Bosea vaviloviae: one gene and its partner. The protein of the gene in region 1 interacts with the protein of each later gene in a pairwise test. Links are inferred from orthologs where the notes say so. Each region holds a gene or a part of one and is shown on either strand. Other genes may lie near its edges.

The links.
Region 2: the proteins of ccmE (region 1) and BHK69_RS04260 interact in binary tests that used the Escherichia coli proteins (3 or more experiments, as listed by UniProt). The link is inferred for Bosea vaviloviae from one-to-one orthologs.

Annotation. Positions count from the first base shown.
Region 1 is NZ_CP017147.1:2,769,905-2,786,283, reverse strand. What follows is about bases 13,401-16,379. They hold ccmE (cytochrome c maturation protein CcmE), read right to left. Parts: upstream 15,177-16,379; coding sequence 14,625-15,176; downstream 13,401-14,624. Other genes in these bases: ccmI (c-type cytochrome biogenesis protein CcmI), read right to left, coding at 15,173-16,291; BHK69_RS12880 (heme lyase CcmF/NrfE family subunit), read right to left, coding at 13,401-14,617. Also shown: pepN (aminopeptidase N), read left to right, coding at 1-1,985; BHK69_RS12915 (PAS domain-containing sensor histidine kinase), read left to right, coding at 2,257-4,527; BHK69_RS12910 (bifunctional [glutamine synthetase] adenylyltransferase/[glutamine synthetase]-adenylyl-L-tyrosine phosphorylase), read right to left, coding at 4,768-7,722; BHK69_RS12905 (sensor histidine kinase), read right to left, coding at 7,740-9,197; BHK69_RS12900 (response regulator transcription factor), read right to left, coding at 9,256-9,939; BHK69_RS12895 (trypsin-like peptidase domain-containing protein), read right to left, coding at 10,064-11,257; BHK69_RS12890 (hypothetical protein), read left to right, coding at 11,453-11,974; BHK69_RS12885 (cytochrome c-type biogenesis protein), read right to left, coding at 12,132-12,599; more of BHK69_RS12880, read right to left, coding at 12,605-13,400. UniProt on the Escherichia coli protein: Heme chaperone required for the biogenesis of c-type cytochromes. Transiently binds heme delivered by CcmC and transfers the heme to apo-cytochromes in a process facilitated by CcmF and CcmH.
Region 2 is NZ_CP017147.1:904,697-914,668, forward strand. The notes cover bases 1-2,742. They hold BHK69_RS04260 (heme ABC transporter permease), read right to left. Parts: upstream 1,882-2,742; coding sequence 1,120-1,881; downstream 1-1,119. Other genes in these bases: BHK69_RS04250 (DsbE family thiol:disulfide interchange protein), read right to left, coding at 360-953; ccmD (heme exporter protein CcmD), read right to left, coding at 950-1,123; BHK69_RS04265 (hypothetical protein), read right to left, coding at 2,000-2,242; BHK69_RS04270 (hypothetical protein), read left to right, coding at 2,542-2,742. In the rest of the region: more of BHK69_RS04270, read left to right, coding at 2,743-2,790; heme exporter protein CcmB, read right to left, coding at 2,787-3,455; heme ABC exporter ATP-binding protein CcmA, read right to left, coding at 3,452-4,048; aconitate hydratase AcnA, read left to right, coding at 4,302-7,013; BHK69_RS04290 (acyl carrier protein), read left to right, coding at 7,368-7,649; BHK69_RS04295 (3-hydroxyacyl-ACP dehydratase FabZ family protein), read left to right, coding at 7,831-8,301; BHK69_RS04300 (beta-ketoacyl-ACP synthase), read left to right, coding at 8,298-9,428; BHK69_RS04305 (beta-ketoacyl-ACP synthase), read left to right, coding at 9,460-9,972. UniProt on the Escherichia coli protein: Required for the export of heme to the periplasm for the biogenesis of c-type cytochromes.

The DNA of each region.
Region 1 (16,379 bases):
ATGTCGAGCCCGGCAAGGCCGGGCGCGCCGGCTGGGCGCTGGATTCGCTGGTGCGCTGCATGCGCTGGGACGAGCGTGTCTTCGGCCGCAATTACGATCTCGATGTGTTCAACGTCGTCGCCGTGTCGGATTTCAACATGGGTGCGATGGAGAACAAGGGCCTCAACATCTTCAACGACAAATATGTGCTGGCCGACCCGCAGACCGCCACCGATGGCGACTATGCCTCGATCGAGGCGATCATCGCGCATGAGTATTTCCACAACTGGACCGGCAACCGCATCACCTGCCGCGACTGGTTCCAGCTCTGCCTGAAGGAGGGCCTCACCGTCTTCCGCGACCAGGAGTTCTCCGCCGACGAGCGCTCGCGCCCGGTGAAGCGCATCGCTGATGTGCGCACGCTGCGCGCGACGCAGTTCTCCGAGGATGCAGGCCCCCTCGCCCACCCGGTCAGGCCGCGCGCCTACAAGGAAATCAACAACTTCTACACGCCGACGGTCTATGAGAAGGGCGCGGAGGTGATCCGCATGCTCAAGGTCCTGATCGGCGCGGACGCCTTCAAGCGCGGCATGGACCTCTATTTTGAGCGCTGCGACGGCACGGCGGCGACGATCGAGGAGTTCCTCGCCTGCTTCGCCGAGAGCTCGGGCAAGGACCTTTCCCATTTCGCCCGCTGGTACGAGCAGGCCGGCACGCCCACCATCGTCGCCTCGGGCCGCTATGACGCGCGGGCGAAGCGCTACACGCTCGACCTCGCCCAGACGACCCCGCCGACGCCGGGCCAGACGACGAAGCAGCCGGTGGTGCTGCCGGTCGCGCTCGGTCTCGTCGGCCGGGATGGCGACCTGCCCCTGACGACCGGATCGAGCGCCTATGCCGACGACGGTTTGATCGTGCTCGACCGGCCCTCGCTTTCGGTGGTCTTCAGCGATGTCGCGGAAGCGCCGATCCCCTCGCTGCTGCGTGGTTTCTCGGCGCCGGTGCGGCTCGAGCTCGATCTCTCCGACGCCGATTTGCTGCGCCTGTTTTCGGCCGACAGCGATTCCTTCAACCGCTGGCAGGCGCTGCAGAGCGTGGCGACGCGGGCCCTGGTCGCTGCCGGGCGCCCCGGCACCGACGGCGCCGTCCTCTTGGCGAAGGCGGCCGAGATCGCCGGCGCGCTCGACCGCTTCCTGCGCGAACAGGGGCTTGCCGACCCAGCCTTCGCCGCCCAGGTGCTGCGCCTGCCGGCCCCGGCCGACATCGCCCGCGAGATCGGCGGCGATGTCGATCCCGATGCGATCTATGGCGCCCATCGCAGCCTGTCGGGTGCGATCGGACAGGCGCTGGAAGCGACGCTGGTCGGTCTGCGCGACACGCTCGCCAAGAAGGCCGCCTACGCTCCCGATGCGGCCTCCGCCGGCCGCCGCGCCCTACGCAACGAGGCGCTCGGGCTGATCGCCATCGCCGCTCCCGAGGCGGGAGCCCGGCTGGTTGAGCAGCAGTTTTCGAGCGCCGACAACCTGACCGACCGGCTGGCCGCGCTCGCGGCCATGACGCTGATCCCCGGCGATGCGCGCGAGCACTTGATCGGGCGCTTCGCCGAGATCTATGCCAGCGAACCGCTGGTGCTCGACAAATGGCTGATGGCGCAGGCGCTGATCGCCGAACCGGGTACGCTCGACCGCGTCAAGCGATTGATGCAGAACAAGGCCTTCTCGCTCGGCAATCCCAACCGCGTGCGCGCCCTGATCGGCGGCTTCGCGGCGAACCTGACCCAGTTCAACCGGGCCGACGGCGCAGGCTACGAATTCGTCGCCGACATGGTCATCGCGCTCGACCGGACCAACCCCCAGGTCGCCTCGCGCCTGCTCGGCTCGTTCAAGAGCTGGAAGATGCTCGAACCCGTCCGCAAGGATCTCGCTCAGGCGTCTCTGGCGCTGGTCGCGCGGACGCCTGGATTGTCGCGGGACGTCGCCGATATCGCCGAGCGCGCGCTCGCCTGAACGGCATCGAGGAGCGGCCCAGACGGGCACTGAGGGGCCGCTTGCCCGAAACGTTAACGTTTCATTACCCGTACAGGATTCATTGATTCGATCGCTACAACCTGGAGGCGAATTCTTGCACTCCGATTCAACTCAAGGCTAGACAAACCGGCCCGCGCGGATTCAACTCAAAGTGATTCGAGGGGATGCGGCACGTCTCCCGATCTTACTGACGGTACCGAATATCCGAAGGGGGACGGGCATGACGCGTGCCAACGCGAGCTGCGCATCTATGCGCGCAGACACGATTCTGGGGGTCGCCAGATCGCTGACGCACCCGCTTTATCGGCGTTTCGAGAGCCTCGAACCGATCTTCCGCAAAGTCTTGCCGGCGCTCGTCGCCGTGTTCATGCTCATCCTGGGCGCCGGGGCCCTGGTTCAAACCTCGGCCATGCGAGATGACGCCCTGGTCGATGCTGCAGGCGACATCGACCTCGTCTCGGCGCTGATCGTGCGAGAACTTGAGATCGCCGTCCAGACCGGCGCCTCGCCTGCGTCTCTTCTTGCAACGCTGGCCTCCAAGCACCTCGCCCCCCATGGCCGCATCGTCCATGTCAGCGCAGCCGACGGGCAGGTCATCGCCAGCGAGCCCGTCATCGGCCAGACCCAGCGCACGCTGGTCGACCTCCTCGGCCAGACCCAGCCGCTGACCGTGTTCGGCGACCGCGCCGGCGTGATGCGCATCACCCTGCCGGGCGCGACCGAGGTGTTCGCGACCGTCCGCAATCTTCCGGCCCCGCTCGGCCAGGTCGCGGTGATGCAGCCCGTGTCCCGGGCGCTCGCGACCTGGCAGCAGCGCCGCAGCGCGCTCCTGGCGCTGATCGGCTCAGCCGCGCTCGTGCTCGTCGCCCTCACCCTCGCCTTCATCCTGCAATCGCGGCGAGCCTCGGCGGCCGACGAGGATTGCGACCGCGTGCGCCAGCGCATCGACTCCGCCCTGAACCGCGGCCATTGCGGCCTGTGGGACTGGGATCTGGCGCGTGGCCGGATCTACTGGTCGGATTCGATGTACGCCATGCTCGGCTATGACCGCTCCGGCGACTACATGTCCTTCGGCGAGGTCAGCGCCTTCATCCATCCCGACGATGTCGATCTCTACGCGCTCGCCGATGCGATCAGCCGCGGCGAAGCCGAGCATCTCGACCAGGAGTTCCGCGTGCGCGGCGCCTCCGGCGAATGGGTCTGGCTCAAGGCCCGGGCCGAACTCGTGATCGACCGCCGGACCCATTCGCAGCATCTCGTCGGCATCGCCGTCGACATCTCCGAGCAGCGCAACATGGCCGAGCGCACGGCGACCGCCGACGCCCGCCTGCGCGACGCCGTCGAGGCGATCTCCGAGGCCTTCGTGCTCTGGGATGCCGATAACCGCCTCGTCCTGTGCAACGCGAAGTACCAGCAGCTCCACCAGCTCCCCTCGGAACTGCTCCAGGTCGGCATCGGCCATGATCAATTGATGGCGCTGAGCGCCCAGCCCAATATCGACCGCGAGCCGGTGCGCACCATGCGCGGCACGGTCGGCGCCTCGTCCTATGAGGCGCGCCTGTCTGACGGCCGCTGGCTGCAGATCAACGGCCGCCGCACCAAGGATGGCGGCTCGGTCTCGGTCGGCACCGACATCACCAAGCTGAAGCAGCAGGAGGAGCGCCTGACCCAATCGGAGCACCAGCTCCTGATGCATGTCACCGACCTCAAGGCCTCGCGCCAGAAGCTGGAAGCGCAGGCGCAGCAGCTCGCCGACATGGCCGAGCGCTATCTGGAGCAGAAGGCTGCGGCCGAGAGCGCCAACCGGGCCAAGTCGGAATTCCTGGCCAATATGAGCCATGAACTGCGCACGCCGCTCAACGCCATCATCGGCTTCTCCGAGATCATGGAAAACGGCCTGTTCGGCAGCCTCGGCTGCGACCGCTATCTCGACTATGTCCGCGATATCCGCTCCAGCGGCGGCTATCTGCTCGGCGTCATCAACGACGTCCTCGACATGGCCCGCATCGAGGCCGGCCGGATGCGGCTCGAGAAATCCGACGTCGCGGTGGGCCTGGTCATCGACGAAGCCGTCCTCAAGGCGCGCAGCGAAATCGACCGCAAGCACCTTGCGCTGCGCATCGAGGGGCCGCGCGACCTGCGCCTGGAGGCCGATCCGCACGCCCTCTACCAGATCCTCGGCAATCTCATCGACAACGCGGTCAAGTTCACGCCCGAAGGCGGGCAGGTCGCGGTGCGGCTGCGCCAGGTACCGGGTGCGCTCAACATCTATATCGAGGACACCGGCATCGGCATTCCCAAGGAGAAGATCGACCGTATCGGGCGCCCCTTCGAGCAGGTCGAGGGCGACCTCACCCGCAGCTATCAGGGCTCAGGGCTCGGTCTCGCCATCGCCCGCTCGCTGGCAGAACTGCATGGCGGCTCGCTGCGCCTGCGCTCATCGATCGGCGCCGGCACCATCGTGATGGTGCATCTGCCGCTGGATGGCGGCACCGGGCGCATCACCGCCCAGGCGGCCTAAGGAACCACGCCGTCATTCCGGGGCAGCCCACAGAGGCGAGCCCGGAACCCATGATCACGAGGCTGCTCCGGTTCGTCATGCTCGCCCTTGTGGCGAGCATCCACGTCTTGAACACAGGCCTCGACGCACGAAGACGTGGATGGTCGGGGCAAGCCCGACCATGACGAAGGGGTCCCGATCTCGATCCTGCAGCCTGCCCCGGAATGACGGCGGTGCGTCCGTGACAAGTCATTGCGCCCTTCACCCGGCGCGGGCCGCGCCGAGCAGCTTCTGGAACAGGGCGCGGACACCGGCGCGCATCTCGTCCAGCTCCGCCCGCAGCACCTTGGCGTCCGGCCGGCCCACAGCCGTCGCAATCCGCTTGAGCACGCGCGGCGGCACGGCGGCGGGATCGAACGTCTCGTCGACGGTGAAACGCTGCCAGAGCTGAACATCGCCGATCAGCCTGTGCGCTTCGATGAGGAACGCCGCATCGGCCGCCGACAGCAATCCAACCTCCCGCGCCGCGGCAAAAACCGAGGCGGTATCGGGCGCGACCAGGCCAGGGTGGCGCGCGGCATGGGCCAGCACCAGGAACTGCGCCAGGAAATCCAGATCGGTCAGGCCACCCGTCACGAGCTTCAGATCCCAGGGATCGGTCTCGCCCTTCTCCTTGGCGATCAGGGCGCGCATCTCCAGCACCGCGGCGGCAACCTTCGCCGGCTTGCGCTCGCGCCGCAGGATCAGGGTCATCGCAGCCTGAGCCCGCTGCGCCAGCCCGGCATCGCCGGCGACAACGCGAGCGCGCGTCAGCGCCATCTCCTCCCAGATCTCGGCCTCGCCCGTGTGATAGGCCTCGAAACCGGAGAACTGGGTCGCCGCCGGGCTTTTGTTGCCGGTCGGCCGCAGGCGCATATCGACCTGGTAGAGCCCACCGCGCCGCGTCGGCACCGTCAGCGCCGCAACCAGCCGCTGGGTGAAGCGGACATGCCAGGTGACGGGGTCGAGGCTTTTGGCGCCGTCGCTCGGGCCGGCGTCTTCCGGCCGGTCATAGAGCAGGATCAGGTCGAGATCGGAGGACGGCGTCAGCTCGCCCGCGCCGAGCCGGCCCAGCCCCAGCACCACCGTCTCCGCGCCCGCAATGAGGCCATGGTCGGCGGCGAAGGCGGCGCGCGTATCGTCGAAGGCGACGCGCAGGCAGCCTTCGGCCACGGCGCAATAAGCCTGGCCCGCCTGCTGGGCCCGGTAGACGCCCGAAATCAGGCGCGCGCCGACCAGGAAATTCTCCTGCCGCGCCGCATCGCGCAGACGGTCGAGCCCGTCCTCGACGCTGGGCGGCGGATTGCCGACGACGGCCCTGATGCGACCGGTCAAGGCATCGGTGTCAAGATTGGCCGAGGTGAAGGCCGGGTCGATGATGCCGTCGAGGACATGGGGATAGAGCGCGGCGACCTTGGCGAGCCTCGGCGCGCTGCCGAGGATGTCGGCGAAGATCGTCAGCAGCGAGGCATGCGAGCGCAGTAGCGTCAGCAATTCAACTGCCGCCGGCATGCGCACGAAGGCGTTGTCGAGATGGGCGAGCGCGCCATCGGGATCGACGGTGCGGCCGAGCGCCACCAGCAGCGCCGGCGTGAGCTCCGTCAGAACCTCGCGGGCGCGAGCGCTGGTGACGGCGGCGCGGCGGCCGAAATGCCAGCCGCGCACCGTCTCGGCAGCGGTGCCCGGATCGCGGAAGCCCAGCTTGCGCAAGGTCGCCAATGTGTCCGGGTCGAGCTCGGTGCCGGTGAAGCTCAGCGTGCCCGCTTCGCTGGCCAGGCTCGGCCCCTCCTCGAAGAGCAAGGCGTAGTGCCCCTCGACGCGCCTGGCATGAGCCGTCAGCGCCTTGCCGAAGGCCGCAGTCGAGGGATAGCCGCAGAAGCGCGCGAAGGCTTCGAGATCGCCCTTCGCCTTGGGCAGGGTCTGCGTCTGCTCGTCATGGCGCATCTGCAGGCGATGCTCGATCACGCGCAGATAGCGATAGGATTCGGCCAGCTCGTCGCGCGCCTTGGGCGTGATCCAGCCCTCATGCGTCAGTTCGCCGAGCATCTCCAGCGTGCGCGGGCCGCGCAGGGCCGGGCGCCGACCGCCGAAGACAAGCTGCTGCGTCTGCACGAAGAACTCGATCTCGCGGATGCCGCCGCGCCCGAGCTTCACATTATGGCCTTCGACCGCGATCGTCTCATGGCCCTTCACCGTCTGGATCTGGCGCTTCATCGCATGGATGTCGGCGATCGCGGCGAAGTCGAAATATTTGCGCCAGATGAAGGGCGCGAGATCGGCGAGGAAGCGCTTGCCCAGTGCGAGGTCGCCCGCGACCGGCCGCGCCTTGATCATGGCGGCGCGTTCCCAGTTCTGGCCGACGGTCTCGTAATAGGAATAGGCTGATGGCAGCGCGACCGCGACATGGGTCGAGGCCGGGTCCGGCCGCAGGCGCAGATCGACGCGGAAGACATAGCCGTCGGGCGTGCGCTCCTGGATGATGCGGGCGATGGCTTGCGTCAGCTTGACGAAGAAGCTCGACGGCTCGGCGACGCCCGCAGCCTCGGCGGTTTCAGGATCGAAGAAGACGACGATATCGATGTCGGAGGAGTAGTTCAGCTCGCCCGCGCCATGCTTGCCGAGCGCGAGCACGACGAGGCTGCAGCCCACGCCGGGATCGGCCGGATCGCTCAAGCGGATGCGGCCAAGATCGGCCGCCTGCCGCAGGACATGCTCGGTCGCGAGACGCACGGCGGCATCGGCCATCGCCGTCAGCGCTGCCGTGACCGCCTCGACATCCCAGACGCCGCCGATATCGGCGAGCGCGATCAAGAGCGCCATCGCCTGCCGGAAACGGCGCAGGGCGCGCATGAGTTCGGCCGTCTCGACGCCCGACGCGGCGGTCGCCGCGATCTCGGCCAGCAAGGCATCGCGGCGCGCTTCCGGCGCTGTCGTCAGCGCCGAGACGAGGCCCGCGGGATCAAGCCGCATGATCTGCGTCAGGAAGGGCGAATGCGCCAGGATGCCGGCGACGAGATCGACTGATGCCGGGTTGGCGGCGAAGTGCTGCGTCAGAGCCTCGGCGGCTTGATCGTCGCGCAGGCGCTCGATCAGCTCGCGCACCAGGAGCACCTCGCGGCGGGCTTTGGCCGGCAGCACGGGCGCGGCCTTCAATCGATCGCAAAGCCGCCCGTCCATCGTCTCAGTCCCGCCAGTCAAGCCGACTGCAAGCCAGCAGGGTTCGGCTGCGCTGTCGAGGCCGGGAGCGCGCCGCCCTCGGGCATGTCCACAGGCTTCGGCTGCACTTGCGGCAGGGAGATCACCACGCGCAGGCCCGGCGCATTGTCCTCCAGCCTGAGCTGGCCGCCATGCAGCCTGACGACGCCGGCCGCCAGCGAGAGGCCGAGCCCGAAGCCCGGCTTGCTGCGGCTCTGGTCGAGCCTGACGAAGCGCTCCAGCACGCGGCCGCGATCGGCCTCCGGGACGCCCGGGCCATGATCGGCGACGACAAGCTCGATCTCGGAGCCGACAGGAGCCGCCGAGACGACGACCGTCGCCGCGCCCGCCTCGACCGGCTGGCCGTATTTCAGGGCGTTATCGATCAGGTTGGCGAGCGCCTGGCCAAGCAATTCGCGATTGCCCGAGACATGCAATTCCGGCGCAACCTCAGTGACCAGCGAGAGGCCTGCCTCCTCGGCCAGCGGCTCGTAGAGCTCCGCCATGCCGGAGACGATCTCGGAGAGGTCGAGCGCATCCATGCTGTCCTGGATGCGGCCGGTCTCGAGCCGCGCGATCATCAAGAGCGCATTGAAAACGCGGATCAGGTTGTCGGCCTCGTCGATCGAGCCGTCGAGCGCGGCGCGCAGCGCGTCGGGCGATTTCGCCGTGCGCAGTGCCTCCTCGGCGCGGTTGCGCAGCCGGGTCAAGGGCGTCTTCAGGTCATGGGCGATGTTGTCGGAGACCTGCTGCATGCCGGCCATCAATTCGCCGATGCGGTCGAGCATGGCATTGAGGTTCAGCGCGAGACGATCGAGCTCGTCGCCCGTGCCCGAGATCGACAACCGGCCCTTCAGGTCGCCGGCCATGATCGACTGGGCCGTATCGGTCATGCCGTCGACGCGCTTCAGCACGCGGCGCGCCACGAACCAGCTCGCGAAGCAGCCGAGCACGAAGACCAGCAGCAGCGACCAGCCAGCCGCGCGCCTGATCACCACGCCGAGACGCTCGCGCTCCTCGACATCGCGCCCGACCAGCAGCCTGAAACCCGCAGGCAGCACGAAGACGCGCACGATCGCGCGGCTCGGCGTGTCGACCGCATCGGCGGAGCGCGCATATTCGATCTCGCTCTCGCCCGGCCGGTCGAGCGCGCCGGGCGGCACGGCCTCGACATTGCCGGCGAGACGATCGCCCACCGGTGTGGTGACGAGATAGAGCGAGGCGCCGGGCCCGCGCGAGCGCCGCTCGATGATGTTGACGAGCCGCCTGATGCCGCCCTGGCGCTGCTGCTCGGCAAGCCCCTGGATCTCGGCATCAATGGTCGAGCGGATCTGGTCGTCGAGCAGGCGCCTGGCATTCCAGGCGACATAGCCCAGCACGAAGCCGGCGAAGAGCGCGAAGATGACGAGATAGACCGCCGTAAGCTTGAAGGCGGTGGTGCGGAACAGGTTTGGCAACAGATGCGTGGTCGTCTTGCGCGGGACGCTCTGCGTAGCCGCGCCCTGCCCCGCAGGATCAGCGCGCCGTGTCACGGACCATGTATCCCGCGCCGCGAATGGTGTGGATCATCGGGTGTTCGAAGCCCTTGTCGACCTTGGCGCGCAGGCGGCTGACATGCACGTCGATGACATTGGTCTGGGGGTCGAAATGATAGTCCCAGACATTCTCCAGCAGCATGGTGCGCGTCACCACCTGCCCGGCATGCTTCATCAGATATTCGAGCAGGCGGAACTCGCGCGGCTGCAGCGGAATCTCCTCTTCGCCGCGCGCGACGCGGTGGGCGAGCCGGTCGAGCGCGAGATCGCCGACGCGATAGGTCGTGGGCTCGGAAGCCGGCGCGGCGCGGCGGCGCGACAGCACCTCGACCCGCGCGAGCAGTTCGGAAAAGGCATAGGGTTTCGGCAGATAGTCGTCGCCGCCGGCGCGCAGGCCCTTCACGCGGTCATCGACCTGCGCCAGCGCCGAGAGGATCAGCGCCGGGGTCACGTCGTTCTGCTCGCGCAGCGAGCGGATCAGTGACAGCCCGTCGAGGCGCGGCAGCATGCGGTCGACCACCAGCACGTCATAGCCGCCGCCTTCCGCCATGGCGTAGCCTTCGAGCCCGTCAGCGGCATGGTCGGCGACATGGCCGGCCTCGCGGAAGGCCTTGGTCAGATAGGCCGCTGCCTCGGCATCATCTTCAACGATCAAGAGTCGCATGGGATAAGCCTATCCTACAAAACGCAAAAACGGCAGGCCGGACGATACGCATCCGGCCTGCCGCGGTGAAGGCTGGTCTCCCGGTGGGGGCGACAGGAACCGTGAGACTCGAGCCTGCCCCTGTTTAGGCCGCCGGCTGGCGGCCAACCTCGAAGCTGAGCTGGCGCTCCTTGCCGTCACGCCAGACCGTGAGACTGGTCTTGGTGCCCGGCGCGAACTTGGCGATCCGGCGCGAAAGGTCGCGCGCATCCTTCACCTGCTCGCCATTGACGGCGACGATGGTGTCTCCGCGCCTGACGCCGGCCTTGGCGGCCGGGCCGTTCTGCTCGGCGCTCGCGACCAGGGCGCCACGCGCCTCCTTGAGGCCGATCGCGTCGGCGACTTCGCTCGTCACCGGCTGAATCTGCACGCCGATGAAGCCGCGCGCGACCGAGCCGTCCTTCTTCAGCGCATCGACGACCTGCTCGACGGTCGCGGAGGGAATGGCGAAGGCGATGCCGACGCTGCCGCCCGAGGGTGAGAAGATCGCGGTGTTGACGCCGATGACCTGGCCCTGCTGGTTGAAGGTCGGCCCACCCGAATTGCCGCGGTTCACCGGCGCGTCGATCTGCAGGTAATCGTCATAGGGGCCCGAGCCGATATCGCGTCCCTGCGCCGAGACGATGCCGGCGGTCACGGTGCCGCCGAGCCCGAAGGGGTTGCCGACAGCCAGCACCCAGTCGCCGATGCGCGGCTTGGCCGAGGCGAGCTGGACGTACTGGAAATTGCCGCCGTCCTTGACCTTCAGCAGCGCGAGATCGGTGCGCGGATCGGTGCCGACGACCTTGGCCTCGAGCGTCTTGCCGTCATCGGTGACGAGCTGGACCTCGACCGCGTTCTCGACGACGTGGTTGTTGGTCACGACATAGCCGTCCTGGCTGACGAAGAAGCCGGAGCCCTGCGCCATGCCCTGGCGCGGCTGCGGCCGGCCCTGGCGCGGGCCGTCCTGACGCGGACCATCCTGGCCGTCCTGGCGGAAGAAGCGCCGCAGCCCGGGCGGCAGATCGTCCAGGCTGCCCTGGCCGTCCTCATCGGTGGCGGCGACGGTCTGGGTCTTGACGCGGACGGAGACGACGGCGGGCTTCACCTTCTCGACGATGTCGGCGAAGGAGGGCAGCTGCGTCTGGACACCCGAGAGCTGAATCGGCTGGGCGAAGGCGCGGTGATCGAGCTTCAGCGCGCCATCGGCGATACCGGCGGCAAGGCCGATGCCGAGCGTGGCGGCGCCGGCGATCAGGACGCCGCGCTTCAGAATGGATCTTGAGGTGGTGGTCGTCATGGCGAAACCCTCGGTCAAATCGGCAGGGCCTTCCCTGTCTGTGCGAGGGACCATGACGGGCGCAGCCTTACCCGGATTTGGCGCGAAGATGACGATTTCGTAAGGTTGGGGCGGGCTCGCCCCCGCACGCTTGACGGGCGTTTACGCTGCAGGAACACTCCATCCGCGAACCGATATTCGCCGGGGGGATTGGTAATGGGCGTTCTCAGACATGCGGTCGCCGCCATGCTGCTGCTCGGCAGCAATGCGGCGCTGGCGCAGACCGTCACGGCCTATCAATCCGGGCTGCGCATAGCCGAGGGGCGAGGCTACGCCAATGCCGGCTGCTATGCGCAGGTCTTCGCCAAGCACGCCGTCGTCGTGGAGAAGGCCAATGGGCGGCGGAACTGGCACGCAGCCTCGACACCGGCCTATAATGCCGAGCAGCACAGCCGATGTGGGATCGACCGGCTGGCCGATCGGGCGGCGCGCCGGCAGGAAGGGCAAACCGCCGGATACTCCGCGCCGAGAGCTGCCGGCCAAATTTATGCCGTCGGGCTGAAGATCGCGGCGGAACGGGGACATAGCGGCGCAAAAGCTGCATGTTTCGCGCGCACCTACGCGACATATGCCTCAAGCCGGCCATCTGCGAGCGGCAGGGCCGCCTATGCCGTCTCCGGCCGAAATCATACGTCCTATGCGGCGGAACTCTCCAGCCAATGCGGCATCAGCCGCTAGACTCTGATGATTTCAGCTGGAACCACGCCGTCATTGCGAGCGCAGCGAAGCAATCCAGGGGGGGCGTAGAGCGAGCCCTCCTGGATTGCTTCGTCGCTCACGCTCCTCGCAACGACGGTTCAAGCCAGATGGAAAACCCGTTGGCATGAGATGCGGTCTACTCGCCGTCCCGCTTCATCAGCGCTTCGATGCGCGCCTGCTCGTCGGGAGACAGCGGCGCTGCCGCCCCGCCCAGCGGCTTCATGCGCCGCCCGCTGCGCCAGATGAAGGCGAGGCCGAAGAGCAGGATCAGGAAGGGCCCGGCCCAGAGCGCCACGGTCGCGATCGTGAAGGGCGGGCGCAGCAGCACGAAATCGCCATAGCGCGCGACGACGAAATCCTGCACCGCCGCGTCGCTGTCGCCGGCGACCAGCCGCTCGCGCACCAGGATGCGCAGATCGCGGGCCAGGGGCGCGTCGGAATCGTCGATCGACTGGTTCTGGCAGACGAGGCAGCGCAAGCCGCCGGAAATCGCCCGGGCGCGGTGTTCGAGCGCGGCGTTCGGCAGAACCTCGTCAGGCTGGACGGCGCGACCTGGGCCGGCCCAGCCCAGACAAAGCGCAACGATGACAAGGGCGCGCAGCATCGGCCTCACTCCGCCGGTTGAGGCGCGGCGGGGACGGGTTTGGCGCGGGCAGGCTTTTTGTCGGCAGGCTTGGCACGCTGCGGCGCCGCCAGCCGGAAGCGCCGGTCGGTCAGCGAGAGCGCGCCGCCGAAGGCCATCACGATCGCGCCGATCCAGATCAGCAGGATCAGCGGCTTGTCGTAGAGCCTGACGGCGATGCCACCATCGCTCTCGATCTCGCCTACATTGACATAGGCCTGGCTCAGGCCGTCGGTGCGGATGCCCGCTTCACTCGTCGGCATGGCGCGGGCCGTGTAGACGCGCTTCATCGCCTCGACGGGCTTGAGCGGCCTGTCGCCCGACAGGATGCGGAAACGCACCACATCCTCGCGGAAATTGGGGCCGGGGCGCGGGGTGATGCTTTCGAGCACCACGGTATAACGGCCGCTGGTCAGGCTTTCGCCCGGCTTCAGGATGCCGATCGCCTCCGTGCTCCAGGCGGCGGCGGCGATGCCGATCACGCTCAGGCCGACGCCGGCATGGGCGAAGGCCGTGCCCCAGGCGGAGCGCGGCAGGCCCTTCGCCCGCGACAGAACGGCCCGCAGGCCGCTGGCGCGCGCGACAATGCGCTCGCCGAGGTCGAAGATCGCGCCAGTGACCAGGAAGACGCCAAGCCCGATGCCGAGCGGCGCCAGGACCGGCCCGCCGCGCATATAGGCGAGCACGCCGACCGCAACGAGGATGCCGAGGCCGAAGGCAGCGGCAGTGCGCTGCGCCGCGCCGAGCAGATTGCCACGCTTCCAGGCAAGCGACTGGCCGAGCGGCAGGACCAGCAGCAGCGGCACCAGCAGCGGCACGAAGGTCGCGTTGAAGAAGGGCGGGCCGACCGAGATCTTGTCCCCGGTCAGCATCTCCAGCACCAGCGGATAGAGCGTGCCGATGAAGACCGTGGCGCAGGAGGTCGCGATGAAGACGTTGTTGACGACGAGCGCGCCCTCGCGGGAGACCGGTGCGAACAGGCCGCCCTGCCTGAGCAAGGGCGCACGCCAGGCGAAGAGCGCCAGCGAGCCGCCGACGAAGACAATCAGGATCGCGAGAATAAAGAGCCCGCGCGCCGGGTCGCTGGCGAAGGAATGCACCGAGGTCAGCACGCCGGAGCGGACGATGAAGGTGCCGAGCAGCGAGAGCGAGAAGGTCAGGATCGCGAGCAGGATCGTCCAGACCTTGAGCGCGTCGCGCTTCTCCATCACCACGGTGGAATGGATCAGCGCCGTGCCGGCAAGCCAGGGCATCAGCGAGGCGTTCTCGACCGGATCCCAGAACCACCAGCCGCCCCAGCCGAGCTCGTAATAGGCCCAATAGGAGCCCATCGCGATGCCCAGCGTCAGGAACACCCAGGCGAGCAGCGTCCAGGGCCGGACTGCGCGCGCCCAGACCGCGTCGATCCGCCCGTCGATCAGGGCGGCGACCGCGAAGGCATAGGTGATGGAGAAGCCGACATAGCCGACATAGAGCAGCGGCGGATGGATCGCGAGACCGAGATCCTGGAGGATCGGGTTGAGATCCTGGCCCTCGCCCGGTGCCGGATCGAGCCGCCGGAAGGGGTTCGAGGTCAGAAGCGTGAAGGCGAGGAAGGCGACCGTGACCGCGCCTTGGGCGGCGAGCGTGCCGGCCCGCAACCGCGCCGGCAGCGAGCGGCGCGACAGCGCGACCAGCGCCCCGAACAGCGTCAGGATCAAGACCCAGAGCAGCATCGAGCCTTCGTGATTGCCCCAGGCCGAGGTCAGTTTGTAGATCAGCGGCTGGGCCGAATGCGAGTTCGAAGCGACGTTCTCGACCGAGAAATCGGACCGGACATAGGACGCGACCAGGGCCGCGAAAGCCAAGGCGACCAGCAGGAAGCAGGTGATCGCCGCAGCGGTGCCGACCGAGGCCAGCGCCCGGTCATGACGCGCCACGCCCCAGAGCGGCACCAGGGCCTGCACCACGGCAACGCCAAGCGCCAAGGCAAGCGCGAAATGGCCGATCTCGACGATCATGCGCGCCTCATTTGGTGACGGGGGGTGGCGTGGCGGGGGATGGGTTCGGGCCCGCCGCTCCCGGCTGCCAATGACCCTGCTTCTTCAGCGTGTCGGCGACCTCGCGCGGCATATAGGTCTCGTCATGCTTGGCCAGGACGGAGTCGGCGCGGAAGCGGCCCGCGCCCTCGAAGACGCCTTCGGTGACGACTCCCTGCCCTTCGCGGAAGAGATCGGGCAAGAGCCCCTGATAGGTCACGTTGAGCGTGGTCTTGCTGTCGGTGACCGCGAAGACGACGCGCTGACCCGGGCCACGCACGACGGACCCTGTCTCGACCAGCCCGCCGAGCCGCATGCGCGTGCCGGGCGCGAGCCCCTTCTCGACGATCTCGGTCGGTCCGTAGAAGAAGACGATGGTGTCGCGCATGGCGACGAGCACCAGCCCGGCGGCAAGGCAGAGCACGACGCCGGCGGCGCCGATCAGGGCCAGACGGCGCTGCTTGCGGGTCCAGCGGCGCTTGGCGGCGACCGGACGCAACGGCTCGGCAGCGGGCTCGGCAGTGGGCTCGGCAGCAGTCATGGCGCCGGCTCCTTCAGCCCGAGTTCGCCCGCGAGCTGGTCGAGCTGCACGAGTGCGGCGCTGTCCTGCGACAAGCGCGAACGCGCCATCGCGACAGCCTCGCGCGCGGCGGCCTTCTCGCCGAGCACATTCTGCGAGCGGACCAATCTTTCCCATTCGGCCAGCGTGCCGCCGCCCGCCTTCAGGCGCTCGGCCAGCCCCTCGACCATGCCACGGATCGCCGCCTGCTGATCAGCCGCCGGCAGCTTGGCGATCTCGGCCCGCGCCGTATCTCTGTCGAGCGCGTGGTTGTCGAGAGCTTGCAACCTCTGGCGCACGGCCGGGGCCCAGGCTGCGCCGGGCGGCGCATCCTTGAGCAGGCTTTCGAACGCGGCAACAGCGCCCTGGCTGTCGCCGTCCTGTTCCCTGGCGATGGCGAGAAAGTAGCGCGCGCGGGGATTGCCGGGTTCGCGCTTGAGCGCCTCGGCGAGGGTTTCGCGCGCTTCCACCGTCACCACGCCGCCGGCCGTAAGGATCTGAGCCTCGCCGAGACCGGCGCGCATCTCCGCCCCGTCCTCGCCATTGCGGATCGCAGCAGTGAAGGCGCGCGCCGCGTCTTCGGGCCGGCCCTGCCGCAGATAGACCGGCGCGAGCACCGCCCAGCCGCGCCCATCTGCCGGATTAGCCGCCAGATGCGCCTCGATGCGGGCCAGCGACACCGCGAAATCCTGCTGCGACGGATCGCTGCGCAACCGCGCCGACAGCGGCTGGTCAGGACGCGTGGGCGAGCCATAGGCGCCATAGACCAGCAATGCGAGCAGCGGCACAAAGGACAAGGCCAAAGCCGAGCTGGCGCGGCGGCGGCGCAGGGACGATTCCGTCTCGCCGGCCGGATCGCCCTCCTTGTCGGCCGCGCGCAGCAGGCGCCGCGCGGCTTCGACACGGGCAGCTTCAGCCTCGGCCGGGCCGATCAGCGCGCGGCCGAGGTCGCGGTCGATCTCATTGACCTGGGCGCGATAGAGGCTCGCGGCATCCGAGCCGTCGGCGAAAGCCGCGCCCTGGCCACGGCCGAGCGGCCAGAGCAGCGCGAAAACCGCCGCCCCCGTCATGACCGCAAAGATGATCCAGATCAGCATCAGGAACTCTTAGACAATCGCGGGCCGCGCTTCACGCGCGAAGGTGGCGACAAAGGGTCACGCAGGCGCCTCATCTCAGACCGCGCTT
Region 2 (9,972 bases), 1.9 Mb from region 1 along the record:
GGTGCCCGGGGCCAACAAGCGGTCCCAGCAGGCGGATATCTCCGAGGCTCAACGCTAGGCGGACGAGTTGTGACATGGCGCTTGAAACCACGCGTTTCGACATTCAGGACCACCTGAAGACGCAAAGCGAACAGACTGCCTATCTCGAAGCGGCTCTCGCCGAGGATGACCCGAGCTTCATCGCGATCGCGCTCGGCGACATCGCGCGCGCGGCGTCACCAAATTCGCCGAGGAAGCCGGCATCAGCCGCGAGACGATCTACAAGACATTCCGCGCAAGCGGGAATCCGCGTTTGCAGACACTAGCCGCCGCGACGAAAGTCCTCGGCCTCAGATTGACTCTCGTTCCGGCCTGAACAGCTACTTCCCAGCCGCCGCCCGCGTCAGCAGGCGCCCGGCGGTTTGGGCATCGAGCGGCCCGACATGCTTTTCCAGGATCCGCCCGTCCGGGCCGATCAGGAAGGTCTCAGGCACGCCATAGACGCCCCATTCGATCGCCGCGCGCCCGCTCCGGTCGACGCCGACAGCCGAATAGGGATTGCCGAGCGCGCCCAGGAAGCGCCGGGCATTCTCCGCCTCGTCCTTGTAGTTCATGCCCACCAGCGCGACCTTGCCGGCCTTCACCGCGGGTGATTCGGCCATGGCCACCAGGAAGGGATGCTCGACCCGGCAGGGCGCGCACCAGCTGGCGAAGACATTGACGAGCGTGGCGCGGCCCTTCGCCAGATCCGCCATCGCGAAAGCCGGCACGGGCTGCCCGTCCCGCTGCAGCCCGTCGAGCTGCGACAGCGTGACCGCCGGAGCAGGCTTTCCGATCAGGGCCGAGGGCACCTTGCTGGCGTCGCCCGAGAACAGGCCGACCGCGAAGACCAGCGCCAGCGCGCCGAACAGGATCAGGGGGATCAGGAAAACCAGCGGCGAGCGGCGGCGGGGTTGAACCTCGATCTCGCTCATGACGACATCCTGTCCGAGCGACGGCCTGCGCCGCGCTGCTCCAAAGCCGCGAGCGCGCGCTTCTGCGCCCTGTGGTCGAAGAGGGTCGCCGCGATCAGGCCGCCGAGGATCAGGACGACCGCGCCATAGGAGGCGAGGATGAAACCGGCATGGGGACCCAGACCGCTCATGCCGGCACCGCCTGCGCCGCCAGTCGGTCGAGCCGCTCGGCTTCCAAGATCGTCAGCGTGCGCACCCGCCGGCGCATGATCTCGGCCCGCATCGCCACCAGATGCAGGCCCAGGCCCAGCAAGGTGAAGCCCAGCGCCAGGATCAGCAGCGGCCACAGCATGGAGGGGTGGATCGTCGGCCCCCCGCTACGAAACACCGAGGCCGGCTGATGGAGCGTGTTCCACCAGTCGACCGAGAATTTGATGATCGGCACATTGACGAAGCCGACCAGCGTCAGGATCGCCACCGCCCGCCCGGCCCGGGCGGAATCGTCGAGCGCGCGCCAGAGCGCGATGATGCCGAGATAGATCAGGAACAGCACGAGCACCGACGTCAACCGTGCGTCCCAGACCCAATAGGTGCCCCACATCGGCTTGCCCCAGAAGGCACCGGTGAGCAGGCAGATCAACGCGAAGCACGCCCCGATCGGCGCCGCCGCCTTCTGGGCGACATCCGCCAGGGGGTGCCGCCAGACCAGCGTGCCGAGGCCGGAGACCGCCATCATCGTGTAGAACATCAGCGCGAGCCAGGCGGCCGGGACATGCACGAACATGATCCGGATGGTCTCGCCCTGCTGGTAGTCGGCCGGAGCGACGAACCAGGCGAGATAGAAGCCGAGCGCGAGCATCAGCGTGGCCGCGCCGGTCATCCACGGCAACAGCGCGCCCGACAGGCGCATGAAGCGCGTCGGATTCGCGAAATCGATCAGGCTGGCCATGTCATCGCGATCGGCTTGTCCTCATCCGGCGGAAGCCGGAACTCGAACCTGATCTAGCAATCACGGCGCGTCTCAACAATCCACGACACGCGCGGCAAATCGCGTCGTGGCGGCCGGGTCAGTCCTCGTTTTGCAGGGACGATGCCTCGGATCCGTTACCGCCGACGACGCCAAAATCGCGCGATCGAACGCCTTCCGGAGCAAGACTGAAGCCCTCCGACTCCAACCCGCGCCGTAGCAGTTCGCGCACCGCGGCGGCGCGGCTCGGCATCCGCTTCTCGAAGCGAAAGTTCTCGACCGCGCGCAGTTCGTCCTGATTCAGCATGATCTGAAGCCTGTCGGCACGTTCCAGCTCAACCATCGCCCCTTCTCTCCATGGGCCAAATGAGTAAGTGACTATGTAATTGCACTATCGGCTGAATCAACAGGTTGTTGAAAAAGCGGGAGTTTGGCCGTCGACACCAACATCCCATGGACCGGCTCTTGCGCAGGAAAGGCCGATGGCCGCGTTGCCGCCATTGCCGGCGACACTGTCAAAAGCATGCATGTCGCCATCGGCGTTTCATACTAACTAATTGAACTATATAATACTTTTTTGATTTCCACGTTGCTTCGAATCAACGTCAGCCCTATGCTCGATCATGAACAGGAGGGCCAGCCATGCTGATCCAGCTATCCACCAGCATCCAGGACGACATCAAGGAAACCGTCAGGTCCAGCGCCAGCCAATCGCTGGTTCTGGATGTGTTTGCGACGGCCGAGAGCATCCGCCGCAAGCACGAAGATCAGAATGTCGCGCTCGAAGACATCGCGAACATGGTGGCGCGGGCTGCGGCGCAATACGGTTGCGCCCTGGAGTTCGGCGATCGCGGGGCGCACCTTGTCGAGCGGCCGCTGGTCTTGTCCTAATCCGCCTGGCGCAGGGCCACGGCCGCCGCGACCGTGCCGATCACGATCGACCCCAACGTGAGCGCGCACAGGATCAGAAACGGCGTCAGGAACGGAACCGTGCCGCCCAACGCGCTGTTGGCGGCCGAGACGCCGAAGATCAGCACCGGAATCGTCAGGGGCGCGACCAGGACGGGCAGGATCAGGCCGCCACGCCGCAAACCGGCCGTCAGCGCCGCCGCCGCCGCCCCGATGAAGCTTAGCGCCGGGGTTCCAACCAGCAAGGTCGCCGCGACCGGCAGCATCGCGTCCACGGGAAGCGCGACCAGCAGGCCGAGCAGCGGCGCGGCCAGCGCCAATGGCAGCCCAGTCGTCAGCCAATGCGCCAGCCCCTTGGCCAGAACGCTGAGTTCGAGCGGCAGCGCCGAGGCGCGGATCAGATCGAGCGAGCCGTCCTCCTCATCGCTCTGGAACAGGCGGTCGAGCCCGATCAGCGTCGAAAGCAGCGCGCCCAGCCAGAGGATGGCCGGACCGATCCGCGACAGCAGGTTGAGATCGGGCCCGAGCGCGAACGGCACCAGCACGACCAGCGTCAGGAAGAAGACGAGCGCCAGTTCCCCGCCGCCGCCGGCGCGCGAGGCGAGCATGAGGTCGCGCTTCAGGATGGCGAGGAAGGCGCGCGTCACGGTCCGATCCTCAATTCGCGCGCAGCTTCGAGGCCCAATGGCCCATGCGTTGCCGCCAGGATCGCGCCGCCCTGAGCGAGATGATCGCGCATCAGCCCGGCCAGCATCGCTTGCGCGGCGGCGTCCAGCGCCGCCATCGGCTCGTCGAGCAACCAGAACGGCCGCCGCGATACCAGGAGCCGCGCCAGGGCGACGCGGCGGCGCTGCCCCGCCGAGAGATAGCCCACCGGCAGGCCAGCGACATGCAGCAGGCCGACAGCCGAGAGCGCGTCCGGCGGCGCCGCACCGGGATCGCCGAGCAGCTCTTGCGCGAAGACGAGGTTCTCCTGTGCCGTCAGCGTGACCTTCAGCCCGTCGCGGTGACCGACGAGATGGCTGAGCTCGGCCAGCGGCGCATCCTCGGCCCCCTCGATCCGCATATCCCCGCCATCGGGCCGCAGCCGGCCGCACAGCATCGCGATCAGGCTCGACTTGCCGGCGCCGTTGCGCCCGGTCAGCGCGATCGCTTCGCCATGACCGAGCCGGAAGCTCAAGCCCTCGAAAATCAATCGCCCGCCGCGCCGGCAGCTGAGATTCTCGGCGTTCAGAACCAGCTCGGAGAATGAAAATTGCGACAAGGCTACAGCGTCTTCCCAAGCGTCAAAGTCATCGCCGCGCTCATACGGTACATGTAGCGGGCTTCTTGGAATTGCTCTATAGAACCCGTGGCTACGCCGCACGCCGATCCGGCGCGGGGCTCGGGCACTCCCGAGGCGGCGCGCGCGTCATGCGCATTAGGCCTTCGATCCGGCAAAGCCGCAAGGCTCACCGGCTCGCGACCGCAACCCCTTGATCAGGATAGCCCGCATGGCTTCGCTCGATTCCTTCAAATGCCGCAAGACCTTGACCGTCGGCACCAAGAAATACGTCTACTACTCCCTCAAGATCGCCGAGAAGAACGGCCTGCCCGGCATCTCGAAGCTGCCCTTCTCGATGAAGGTTCTGCTCGAGAACCTGCTGCGCTTCGAGGATGGTCGCTCGGTCACCAAGACCGATATCGAGGCCTTCGTCGGCTGGCTCGACGACAAGGGCAAGGCCGGCAAGGAGATCGGCTTCCGCCCCGCCCGCGTGCTGATGCAGGACTTCACCGGCGTTCCCGCCGTAGTCGACCTCGCCGCGATGCGTGACGGCGTCAAGGCGCTCGGCGGCGACCCCAAGAAGATCAACCCGCTGGTCCCGGTCGATCTCGTCATCGACCATTCCGTCATCGTCGACGAATTCGGCTCGCCCAAGGCGCTGAAAGCCAATGTCGACCTCGAATATCAGCGCAATGGCGAGCGCTACCGCTTCCTGAAATGGGGCCAGCTCGCCTTCGACAATTTCCGCGTCGTCCCGCCCGGCACCGGCATCTGCCACCAGGTCAATCTCGAATACCTCGCCCAGACCGTCTGGACGGGTAAGGAGAAGGTGAAGAAGGGCAAGAAGACCGAGACCGTCGAGGTCGCCTATCCCGATACCGTGGTCGGCACCGATTCGCACACCACCATGGTCAACGGCCTCTCCGTGCTCGGCTGGGGCGTCGGCGGCATCGAGGCCGAGGCCGCCATGCTCGGCCAGCCGCAGTCGATGCTGCTGCCCGAGGTCATCGGTTTCAAGCTCACCGGCAAGCTCAAGGAAGGCATCACCGCGACCGACCTCGTGCTGACCGTCACCCAGATGCTGCGCAAGAAGGGCGTCGTCGGCAAATTCGTCGAATTCTTCGGGCCGGGCCTCTATGCGCTGACGCTCGCGGACCGCGCCACCATCGCCAATATGGGCCCTGAATACGGCGCCACTTGCGGCTTCTTCCCGGTCGACGCCGAGACCCTGAACTATCTCGACACCACCAGCCGCAAGCCGGCCCGCGTCGCCCTCGTCGAGAAATATTCGAAGGCGCAAGGGTTGTTCGCCACCCGCGCCACGCCCGATCCGGTCTTCACCGACACGCTCGAGCTCGACCTGACCACGGTCAAGGCCTCGATGGCCGGTCCCAAGCGCCCCGAAGGCCGCGCCGATCTCGGCGCCATCAAATCCGGCTTCGCCGCCGCGATGGACACCGAATACAAGAAGGGCGTCGAGCTCTCGCGCCGGGTCAAGGTCGAGGGCAAGAACTTCGACCTCGGCCATGGCGACGTCGTCATCGCCGCGATCACCTCCTGCACCAACACCTCCAACCCCTCGGTGCTGATGGCGGCGGGCCTGCTCGCCCGCAACGCGGTCGCCAAGGGCCTGAAGGTCAAGCCCTGGGTCAAGACCTCGCTCGCGCCCGGTTCGCAGGTCGTGGCGGAATATCTCGCCAAGGCCGGCCTGCAGAAGGACCTCGACAAGCTCGGCTTCAACCTGGTCGGCTTCGGCTGCACCACCTGCATCGGCAATTCCGGGCCACTGCCGACCGAGATCTCCAAGACCATCAACGAGCAGGGCCTGATCGCGGCCGCCGTCATCTCCGGCAACCGCAATTTCGAGGGCCGCGTCTCGCCCGACGTGCAGGCGAACTACCTCGCCTCGCCGCCGCTGGTCGTCGCCTACGCTCTGGCGGGCTCCGTGCAGCTCGACCTGACCACTGAGCCGCTCGGCATGGACAAGACCGGCAAGCCGGTCTTCCTGAAGGACATCTGGCCGACCAACAAGGAAATCCAGGCCTTCATCGCCAAGAACGTCACCAAGGCGATCTTCAAGGCGAAATATGCCGACGTCTTCAAGGGCGACGCCAACTGGCAGAAGGTCAAGACGCCCCAGAGCCAGACCTATGCCTGGGAAGACGCCTCGACCTATGTGCAGAACCCGCCCTATTTCGAGGGCATCAGCCAGACGCCCAAGCCCGTCACCGAGATCGTCGGCGCCCGCATCCTGGGCCTGTTCGGCGACAAGATCACCACCGACCACATCTCGCCGGCCGGCTCGATCAAGGCGGCCTCGCCCGCGGGCAAGTATCTGATGGAGCACGGCGTCGAAGTCGCCGACTTCAACCAGTACGGCACGCGGCGCGGCAACCATGAGGTGATGATGCGCGGCACCTTCGCCAATATCCGCATCCGCAACCACATGATGGGCCCCAACGGGCGCGAAGGTGGCTACACCATCCACTATCCCAGCAAGGAAGAGCTGCCGATCTATGACGCAGCGATGCGCTACCAGCAGGAGAAAGTGCCGCTGGTCGTCTTCGCCGGTGTCGAATACGGCAACGGCTCCTCGCGCGACTGGGCGGCGAAGGGCACCAACCTGCTCGGCGTCAAGGCCGTGATCGCCCAGAGCTTCGAGCGCATCCACCGCTCGAACCTGGTCGGCATGGGCGTGGTGCCGTTCACACTGGCCGAGGGCACGAGCTGGGCTTCGCTCGATCTCAAGGGCGACGAGAGCGTGACCATCAAGGGCCTCGCCACCGTGAAGCCGCGCCAGATGCTGGAGGCCGAGATCACCTCCGCCGACGGCAAGGTCAAGAAGGTGCCGATCCTCTGCCGCATCGATACGCTGGACGAGATCGACTACTTCAAGAACGCCGGCATCCTGCAATACGTGCTGCGCGGCATCGCGGCCTGAGTTTTCCTTCTCCCCCATCAAAGTCGGCTGTTGCCGACTTTGACACTTTGGCTTGCCCATCTCGGGCAAGCCCGAGATGGCGGGGAGAAGGTGGCTCCGCGAAGCGGAGACGGATGAGGGAAGGGCCGGCGCAAACCGGAAACTCCTCGTCCAGTCCATCCGTCCCTCATCCGACCCGGCTTCGCCGGCCCACCTTCTCCCCCGAGGGGAGAAGGAAAAAGCCCACAGTTGTCCTCTTTCCGCCCTCGGTGTAAGGGGGCGTCACAGTCATCCTCGGCGGGGGGCTTGGGGCAGGCGCGGGATCCCCGCGCCCGGATGTCGCCCGCCATCATCATTCAAGACGGGAGCACCCGCATGTCCGCCACGTTCGAGACGGTCGCCGGCATTATTTCCGAGACCTGCGACATTCCACGCGAAAAGATTACGCCCCAGAGCCACGCCATCGAAGACCTCGGCATCGACTCGCTCGCCTTCCTCGACATCGCCTTCGCGATCGACAAGGCCTTCGGCATCAAGCTGCCGCTCGAGCAGTGGACCCAGGAAGTCAACGAGGGCAAGGCGCCGGCCGAGCAGTATTTCGTGCTCGATAACCTGTGCAAGCGCATCGACGAGCTCGTGGCTGCCAAGAAGGCCTGAGGTCGCAGGAAGGCCTGAGGTCGACGGCAGGCCCAGCGCCTGACGCGAGCTTGATCTGCGCTCGGCCTTGAGCCGGGCACACTCTCCCGATAGAGCATATGCAAGCCCGCGCGCGGAGACTTCGGTCCGCGGCGCGGGCGCGCGCCGTCTCAAGGTCGCGCCCGACAAGGCCAAGGATCGCATGCGCCTCGAATATTTCGACATGATCGACACCGTTGTCGCATTCGAACCTTCGGAAAAGCGCATCACCACGCGCTCGACCGTGCCGTCGGCAACTGCGAGCCCGGTCTTCGAAGGCCATTTCCCCGGCCACCCGCTCGTACCCGGCGTCCTGCTGACCGAGACGATGGCGCAGGCCTCCGGCTATCTGCTGCTGGGCCTCAACGGGCTGACCCAGATGCCCTTCCTGATGACGGTCGACAAGGCGCGCTTCCGCACTTTCGTCGAGCCCGACGCCGTTCTCGACGTCTTCGCCGAATTGGTGATCGAGGGGTCGGGCTACGCCGCCACCAAGGCGAAGATCACCATCGCCGGCAAGCCGATCTGCGACGCTGAATTGCGGTTCCGACTGATGCCCTTCCCCGCCGACATGCGCGCGCTGATGGAAGGCCGCATCAAAACCATCGGCCTCAAGCCGGAGCCTGCGCGATGAACCCGCACGACGTCGTCATCACCGGGATCGGACTGGCATCCAGTCTCGGCGAGGGGCTGGAGGCCCATGCGCAGGCGCTCGCAGTCGGCGCCGCGCCGCATACCGACATCACGAGCTTCGCACCCTATCCGGTTCACCCGCTGAAGCCGCTCGAACTCGACCGCCAGATCCCGAAGAAATCGGATCAGCGCCAGATGGAGCCTTGGCAGCGGCTCGGCGTCTACGCCGCCGGCCTGGCCCTCGATGAGGCCGGGCTGAAGCAGGATGTCGAGGCCAAGAGCGTACTGCAGGTCATCGTCGCCGCCGGCGGCGGCGAGCGCGACCATGCCGTCGACGGCGCCATCCTCACCGGCCTGCGCGGCGCGGGCGAGCCGGGAGCCTTTCTGAACGAGCGCCTGATGGGCGATCTGCGCCCCACGCTCTTCCTCGCCCAGCTCTCGAACCTGCTTGCCGGCAATATCGCCATCGTCCACGGCGTCACCGGCGCCTCGCGCACCTTCATGGGCGAGGAGCAGGCCGGCGTCGACGCCATCCGCACCGCGCATGCCCGCATCGCGGCCGGCCAGGCTGAGGTCATGCTGGTTGGCGGCGCCTATAATGCCGAGCGGCGCGACATGCTGCTGCTGCTTGAACTCGGCGGCTACTTGCGCAAGGGCGAATTTGCCCCGGTTTTCGCGCGCGAGGATGCGCCGGGCCTCATCACCGGCAGCGCCGGAGCCTTCCTGGTGCTCGAATCAGCCGCGCGCGCCGCCGCGCGCGGCGCCAAAGTCCATGCTCGGCTGAGCCATGTTGCTGCGGCGCGCTCGAAGCGCCAGCCCGGCACGGTCGAGGCGGCCCTGAGCGGACTGCTCTCGGGTTTTGGCGCGATTGCACCCGGCGCCCTGGCGATCTCGGCCGCGACCGGCGCCGCCGGAGTCACAGCGGAGGAGGCTTCGGTCATCGCTGCGCTGCCGCAAGCCAGGCGCGTCGCGACCGGCGACCTCGTCGGCCATGCCGTGGAGGCCGCATTCCCGGTTTCCGTTGCCTTGGCCGCGGCCGCCATCTCGGCAGGGCAGGCCAAGGAGGCGATCGTCACCGGCGCCGGCCATTGGCGCGGCGAGGGCGCGGCGCGCCTGGTGAAAGCGTGAGGATCGATCGATGAGCGCCAAGAACCAGACTATGGCCAACCAGACTGCCGTGAACCAGACTGCGGCAGGCCAGACCGCAGCCCATCGCGACGCCAAGGGCCGCCGGGTCGTCGCCGTTACCGGTCTCGGCATCGTCACCTCGCTCGGCCAGGGCAAGGAGGCCAATTGGCAAGCGCTGACCGCCGGCAAATCCGGCATCCACCGGATCGAACGCTTCCCGACCGAGGGCCTGCGCACCACCATCGCCGGGACGGTCGATTTTCTCTTCGACGGCTCCTTCACCGCGCCGCAGCTCTCGGAAAAGCTCGCGACGCTCGCAGCCGACGAGGCGGTCAGCCAGAGCGGCCTCGGTCAGCCCGGCGATTTTCCCGGCGAGCTCTTCATGGCGGTGCCGCCTGTCGAGATGGAATGGCCGCAGAAGCAGGAGCTGGCCCAAACTCTTGAAGGCGACGTGGATTATGACGGGCTTTTGCGCGCCGCCGCCTCGCAGAAATTCAAACCCATGCACGAACTCTTCCTGTTCGGCGCAGTCGCGGATCACATC